Linked DNA regions of Aquabacterium sp. OR-4. Each later gene encodes a partner of the first gene's protein in a complex. Links are inferred from orthologs where the notes say so. Each region holds a gene or a part of one and is shown on either strand. Other genes may lie near its edges.

Evidence for each region. Proteins that work in one complex are often made in the same cells at the same time.
Region 2: the proteins of dnaN (region 1) and holA are in contact, whole or in part, in a cryo-EM structure (PDB 8GIZ), measured with the Escherichia coli proteins. The link is inferred for Aquabacterium sp. OR-4 from one-to-one orthologs.

Annotation. Positions count from the first base shown.
Region 1 is NZ_JAOCQD020000001.1:230,115-233,713, reverse strand. What follows is about bases 10-2,879. They hold dnaN (DNA polymerase III subunit beta), read left to right. Parts: upstream 10-826; coding sequence 827-1,933; downstream 1,934-2,879. Other genes in these bases: gyrB (DNA topoisomerase (ATP-hydrolyzing) subunit B), read left to right, coding at 2,051-2,879; dnaA (chromosomal replication initiator protein DnaA), read left to right, coding at 10-544. In the rest of the region: more of dnaA, read left to right, coding at 1-9; more of gyrB, read left to right, coding at 2,880-3,599. UniProt on the Escherichia coli protein: Confers DNA tethering and processivity to DNA polymerases and other proteins. Acts as a clamp, forming a ring around DNA (a reaction catalyzed by the clamp-loading complex) which diffuses in an ATP-independent manner freely and bidirectionally along dsDNA.
Region 2 is NZ_JAOCQD020000001.1:575,751-579,044, reverse strand. What follows is about bases 1-2,930. They hold holA (DNA polymerase III subunit delta), read left to right. Parts: upstream 1-881; coding sequence 882-1,979; downstream 1,980-2,930. Other genes in these bases: N4G63_RS02295 (Lrp/AsnC family transcriptional regulator), read right to left, coding at 2,560-2,930; N4G63_RS02300 (GNAT family N-acetyltransferase), read right to left, coding at 1,989-2,546; N4G63_RS02310 (LPS-assembly lipoprotein LptE), read left to right, coding at 320-823; leuS (leucine--tRNA ligase), read left to right, coding at 1-305. Outside these bases: more of N4G63_RS02295, read right to left, coding at 2,931-2,994; N4G63_RS02290 (saccharopine dehydrogenase family protein), read left to right, coding at 3,137-3,294. UniProt on the Escherichia coli protein: Part of the beta sliding clamp loading complex, which hydrolyzes ATP to load the beta clamp onto primed DNA to form the DNA replication pre-initiation complex.

The DNA of each region.
Region 1 (3,599 bases):
CGCCGGCCTGACGGTGGCCATCGAGCCGCCCGAGCTCGAGATGCGCGTGGCCATCCTGATCCGCAAGGCGCTGGCCGAAGGCACCGAGATGCCCGAGGACGTGGCCTTCTTCGTGGCCAAGAACGTGCGCGCCAACGTGCGCGAGCTCGAAGGTGCGCTGCGCAAGGTGCTGGCCTACAGCCGCTTCAGCCACAAGGACATCAACATCAACCTCGCACGCGAGGCGCTGAAGGATCTGCTGTCGATCCAGAACCGCCAGATCAGCGTGGAGAACATCCAGAAGACGGTGGCCGACTTCTACAAGATCAAGGTCGCCGACATGTACAGCAAGAAGCGGCCGGCCTCGATTGCCAAGCCGCGCCAGATTGCCATGTACCTGGCCAAGGAACTCACCCAGAAGAGCCTGCCCGAGATCGGCGAGCTGTTCGGTGGCCGCGACCACACCACGGTGCTGCACGCGGTGCGCAAGATCGGCGGCGACCGCACCAAGGACACCGAGCTGAACCAGCAGCTGCACGTGCTGGAGCAGACGCTCAAGGGCTGATCCGCCGCCCCGCCGACCCCGTTGTGGGCGCCGCCAGGCGCATACACCGGCTGTAGCACTGCCGTCAAATGACAAACCTGTGAACAAGACTCGAACAAGCCTGCTGTTATCCACATCGATTTGCGCCGCCATCGAGTTGTTGTTGGCCAACCCGATGCTTCCAGCCCTCGCGCCCACAGGGTTCGGCCGGCCGTAAAGCGTTGAAATGTCAGGTGAAAATAGCCTTGTTCACAGCCAGCCCGGCCCCCTACTAAGAACTACCAGTTCTTTAAAGAGGAAGACATGATTGTTTTGAAAGCGCCGCAACACGAACTGCTCGAGGCCTTGCAGGCCGTGGCCGGCATCGTGGAGCGCCGGCACACGCTGCCCATCCTGGCCAATGTGCTGATGCGCAAGAGCGCCGACGCGATCGAGTTCACCACCAGCGATCTCGAGATCCAGGTGCGCACCAACGCCACGCTGGGCGGTGATACGGGGCCGTGGTCGTGCACCGTCGGGGCACGCAAGCTGATCGACATCCTGCGCTCGCTGCCTGGCGACCAGGTGGTGGCGCTCAGCGCGGCCCAGAGCAAGCTCACGCTCACTGGCGGCAAGAGCCGCTTCACGCTGCAGACGCTGCCGGCCGAGGACTTTCCGCTGGTCAACGAATCGGCCGATTTCGGCCCCGCGTTCGGCGTGCCGCAGAAGGTGCTCAAGGCCTTGATCAACCAGGTGCACTTCGCGATGGCGGTGCACGACATCCGCTACTACCTCAACGGCATCCTGTTCGTGGCCGAGGGCAAGACGCTCACGCTGGTGGCCACCGACGGCCACCGCCTGGGCCTGGCCCAGGCCGAGCTCGAGACCGAGATCCCGAAGCAGGAGGTGATCCTGCCGCGCAAGACCGTGCTCGAGCTGCAGCGCCTGCTCAAGGACGAGGACACCGTGATCGAGATGCGCTTTGCCGCCAACCAGGCCAAGTTCGCGTTCTCGGGGCTCGAGTTTGTGACCAAGCTGGTCGAGGGCAAGTTCCCCGACTACAACCGCGTGGTGCCCAAGAACCACCGCAACAGCGTGACGCTGGGCCGTGCCCCGCTGCTGGCCAGCCTGCAGCGCGCGGCCATCCTGACGAGCGACAAGTTCAAGGGCGTGCGCCTGAACTTCGACCCCGGTACCCTGCGCATTGCCAGCAGCAATGCCGAGCAGGAAGAGGCCAAGGAAGAGCTCGAGATCGACTACGGTGGCGACGCCATCGAGGTCGGTTTCAACGTCACGTACCTGATGGACGCCCTGGGCAACATCGGCGCCGACATGGTGAAGGTCGAGCTGCAGGACGGCAACAGCAGCGCGCTGATCACCGTGCCCGAGCAGCCGGGTTTCAAGTACGTCGTGATGCCGATGAGGATCTGACGGAGTCAGAACCTCATGGGCATGCTGCCCATCCGTTTGCGCACCCCCTGCCCCCGCCAGGCGGGGGTTCCAGCCAGACCGTTGAATGCGGCCGCTCCGCGGCCTTGAAGAAAAGCAATGACCGAACCCACCGCCCCGCAGGACCCGAGCAAGCAAGCTGACAGCCAGGGCGTGACCCAGCGCGAGGTGCCCTCGGCCCAGGGCCAGGTGGCCTCCACCGGCTCGGAAGCCTCGGCGGCCTACGGCGAAGGCAGCATCCAGATCCTGGAAGGCCTGGAGGCCGTGCGCAAGCGCCCGGGCATGTACATCGGCGACACCAGCGACGGCACCGGCCTGCACCACCTGGTGTTCGAGGTGGTCGACAACTCCATCGACGAAGCGCTGGCCGGCCACTGCGACGACATCACCGTCACCATCCACAGCGACAACAGCATCAGCGTCGTCGACAACGGCCGCGGCATCCCCACCGGCGTGAAGATGGACGACAAGCACGAGCCCAAGCGCAGTGCGGCCGAGATCGCGCTGACCGAGCTGCATGCCGGCGGCAAGTTCAACCAGAACAGCTACAAGGTCTCGGGCGGCCTGCACGGCGTGGGCGTGAGCTGCGTCAACGGCCTGAGCCGCTGGCTGCGCCTGACCGTGCGCCGCGAAGGCAAGGTGCACCAGATCGAGTTTGCGCGCGGCATTCCGCAGGACATGCCCACCGAGATGCGCGACGGCGCCGAAGTGCGGCCGCTGAAGATCGTGGGCGAGACCGAGAAGCGCGGCACCGAGGTGCACTTTCTGCCCGACACCGAGATCTTCCAGCAGAACAACGACTTCCACTACGACATCCTGGCCAAGCGCCTGCGCGAGCTCTCGTTCCTGAACAACGGCGTGAAGATCCGCCTGGTCGACGAGCGCAACGCCAAGGAAGACAACTTTGCCTACGCCGGCGGCGTGAAGGGTTTCGTCGAGTTCATCAACCAGGGCAAGAAGACCCTGCACCCGAACATCTTCCACGCCCTGGGCGACAAGATGAGCGACCAGAACACCAACATCGGTGTCGAGGTGGCCATGCAGTGGAACGACGGCTTCAGCGAGAACGTGCTGTGTTTCACCAACAACATCCCGCAGCGCGACGGTGGCACCCACCTCACCGGCCTGCGTGCGGCGATGACCCGGGTGATCAACAAGTACATCGACGACAACGAACTGGCCAAGAAGGCCAAGGTCGAGATCGCCGGTGACGACATGCGCGAAGGCCTGGCCTGCGTGGTGAGCGTCAAGGTGCCCGAGCCCAAGTTCAGCAGCCAGACCAAGGACAAGCTCGTATCGTCTGAAGTACGCGGCCCGGTCGAAGAGATCGTGAGCAAGCTGCTCACCGACTGGCTGCTCGAGAACCCGATCGACGCCAAGATCATCTGCGGCAAGATCGTCGAGGCCGCGCGTGCCCGCGAGGCCGCACGCAAGGCGCGCGAGATGACCCGCCGCAAGGGCGTGATGGACGGCCTGGGCCTGCCCGGCAAGCTGGCCGATTGCCAGGAGAAGGACCCCAGCCTCTGCGAGATCTACATCGTGGAGGGTGACTCCGCCGGCGGCAGTGCCAAGCAGGGCCGCGACCGCAAGTTCCAGGCGATCCTGCCGCTGCGCGGCAAGATCCTGAACGTGGAGAAGGCGCGCTACG
Region 2 (3,294 bases), 350 kb from region 1 along the record:
ACCCGGCCTGCCCGCACATCAGCCACGGCCTGTGGGTCGAACTGGGCTATGCCGCGGCCATCGGCGGGCTGCTGGATGCGCCCTGGCCCGCGGTGGACGAATCGGCCCTGGTGCAGGACGAGGTCGAGCTGGTGCTGCAGATCAACGGCAAGACCCGCGGCGCCGTGACGGTGCCGGCCGCTGCCGACAAGGCCGCCATCGAGGCGGCCGCGCTGGCCTCGGCCGAGTTCGCCAAGTTCAGCGAAGGCAAGGCGGCCAAGAAGGTGATCGTGGTGCCGGGTCGCCTGGTCAACGTGGTGGTGTGAGCGGCGTGGCGATGATGCTCCGCCGCCGGCAGCTGGGTGCCGTCGCCTTGGCGGCGGCCGCCGCCGGCGCGCTGGGCGGCTGCGGCTTTGCGCTGCGCAGCGAGCCGCCGCTGCCCTTTGCACGCATTGCGCTGCTGGGCCTGGCTGCCGATTCGCCGCTGGGCGAGGAGCTGCAGCGCCGCCTGAGCGGCCAGGTGCAGGTGCTGCCGGCGCCGGCCCAGGCCGAGGTGGTGCTGCGCGTGCTGGAAGACCGGCGCCAGAAGGTGGTGGCCGCGTCCACCGCGGCCGGCCAGGTGCGCGAGCTGACGCTGCGCGTGCGCCTGGTGTTTCGCGCCGAGACGCCGGGCGGCCGCGAACTGATCCCCGACACCGAGCTGATGCTCAGCCGCGACATGAGCTACAGCGAGACCTCGGCCCTGGCCAAGGAGCAGGAAGAAGGCGAGCTTTACGCCGCGATGCAGACCGACATCGTGCTGCAGGTGCTGCGCCGCCTGGCCCGGGTGAGCCCGGCACGCTGACGGCGCCCGTGGCAGCGACCCTTGACCGGCCAAAGCCGCGCCACAATCCACGCCCAAGATGCAACTGCGCAGCGATCAGCTCGACGCCCACCTCGCCCGCGGCCTGAAGCCGGTCTACACCGTGCACGGCGACGAGCCGCTGCTCGCCCAGGAAGCCGGCGACGCGGTGCGCAACGCCGCCCGTGCGGCCGGCTACAGCGAACGCAAGGTGTTCACCGTGAGCGGCGCGCACTTCGACTGGTCGGGCGTGCTCGGCGCGGCCCAGGCCATGAGCCTGTTTGCCGAGCGCCAGCTGATCGAGCTGCGCATACCCGGCGGCAAGCCGGGCAAGGACGGCTCCGAGGCCCTGCAGCGCTACTGCGCCGCGGTGGGCGACGACGTGCTGACCATCGTGCACCTGCCCCGGCTCGACCGCCAGCAGCAGCAGTCGGCCTGGTTCATCGCGCTGGACGCCGCGGGCGTGAGCGTGCGCGTCGATCCGGTTGAACGCCGCGCGCTGCCGCAGTGGATCGCCCAGCGCCTGGCGCGCCAGGGCCAGCGCGTGGCCGAAGGCGATGTGGGCGTGCAGACCCTGGCCTTTTTTGCCGATCGCGTGGAAGGCAACCTGCTCGCCGCGCACCAAGAGCTGCAGAAGCTGGCGCTGCTGTACCCGGCCGGCGAGCTGGCCTACGAGCAGGTGGAAGCCGCGGTGCTGAACGTGGCGCGCTACGACGTGTTCAAGCTCAGCGAGGCGGTGCTGGCCGGCCAGACGGCCCGCGTGCTGCGCATGGTGGACGGCCTGCGCGCCGAGGGCGAAGCCACGGTGCTGGTGCACTGGACCCTGGCCGAGGACATCCGCGCACTCAAGCGCGTGAAGGACGCCATGGCCCACGGCAAGCCGCTGCCGATGGCGCTGCGCGAGAACCGCGTGTGGGGCAACAAGGAGCGCCTGTTCGAGCGCGTGCTGCCGCTGCTGGCCGAGCACCAGCTGGCCCACCTGGTGGAGGCCGCCAGCACCTGCGACGGCATCGTCAAGGGCTTGAAGCACCCGCAATGGCCGCTCGAGCCCTGGGATGCGCTCAAGCGCCTGGCGCTGATGCTGGTGCAGGCCGTGGCCGCCCCGCCGGCGCCGCGCGGGCGTGCGGCGGTGCGCGTGCGGCTGGCGCTGGAAGCCTGAGCCGCGCGCTCAGGCGGCCGGCCGCGCGTCGCTGTCCAGCAGGCCGTACAGGTTCGTGTCGTAGCTGCGGCCCTTGGCCGTCCAGCGCTGGCGCAGCCGGCCTTCGAGCGTGAAGCCCAGGCGCGCCAGCAGCGCGCACGAGGCGGCGTTGTCGGGGTTCACCTCGGCCTCGATGCGGCGCAGCTGCAGCACGCCGAAGGCATGGGCGCAGGCGGCCTGCACGGCCTCGCGCATCCAGCCCTGGCCCCAGCAGTCGCGCGCCAGCGCATAGCCCAGCTCGATGCGGCGGCTGCCTTCGTCGTGCTTGAACAGCAGCAGGCTGCCGATCACCCGGCCATCGGCGCGGCGCTGCAGCACCCGCTGCTGGGCACCGCCGGTGGCCTGCAGCGCCTGCATGCGCGCCAGCCAGGCCTCGCCATCGGCGCGTGTGGCCCAGGTGGCGTAGGGCAGGTACTGCGTCACCGCGTCGTCGCCGTTCATGCGCAGCAGGTCGTCCAGGTGGGCCTCGGCCACCGGCGACAGTTGCAGGCGCGGGGTGCTCAGGGTCTCGAAGCAGGGCAGGGGCATGGCAGGTCTGCGGTCAACCGCGGTCGACGCGCACCGCCAGCACCACCGAGGTGGTGGTCTTGCGCACGCCGTCGGTCTCGCCGATCTCGTCGAGCAGCGCGTCCAGCCGCGCCGTGCTGTCGGCGCGCAGCACGGCCAGCAGATCGCTCTCGCCGCTCACCGTGTACAGCTGGGTCAGCTCGGGGATGGCCTGCAGGCGCAGCACCACCTCGCGCGAGCGCTTGGGCTCCACCGAGATGCCCACCTGGGCCATCACGCGCGGGCGCTCGTCGCCCTGGCCCAGGCGCACCGTGTAGCCCACGATCACGCCGCTGCGCTCCAGCCGCTGCAGCCGCGCCACCACCGTGGTGCGGGCAATGCCCAGCTGGCGCGCCAGGTCGGCGGTGGGTGTGCGGGCATTGGCCTGCAGCCGTGCGATCAGCGCGCGATCGGTGTCGTCTTGAATCATTGTGGCGAACTGTATCGACGAATCGTCCGAATCAGTAATCGTTCTGACGAATTGCCGCTTTCAATCGCCCGGGCGCCAGATCAGACTCCAGGCCATCGGCCATGCGGCCCGCCCCCCCTGCCACCGTCTCCAGGAGCCTTCCATGCACATCGCCCTGCTCGGCGCCGGCCACATCGGCCAGACCATCGCCCGCCTGCTGGCCACCAGCGGCGACTACACCGTCACCGTGATCGACCGCGACGCCGCCGCGCTGGCCCGCGTGGCCGCGGCCATGCCGGCCGGCACCACGGTGGCCACCGC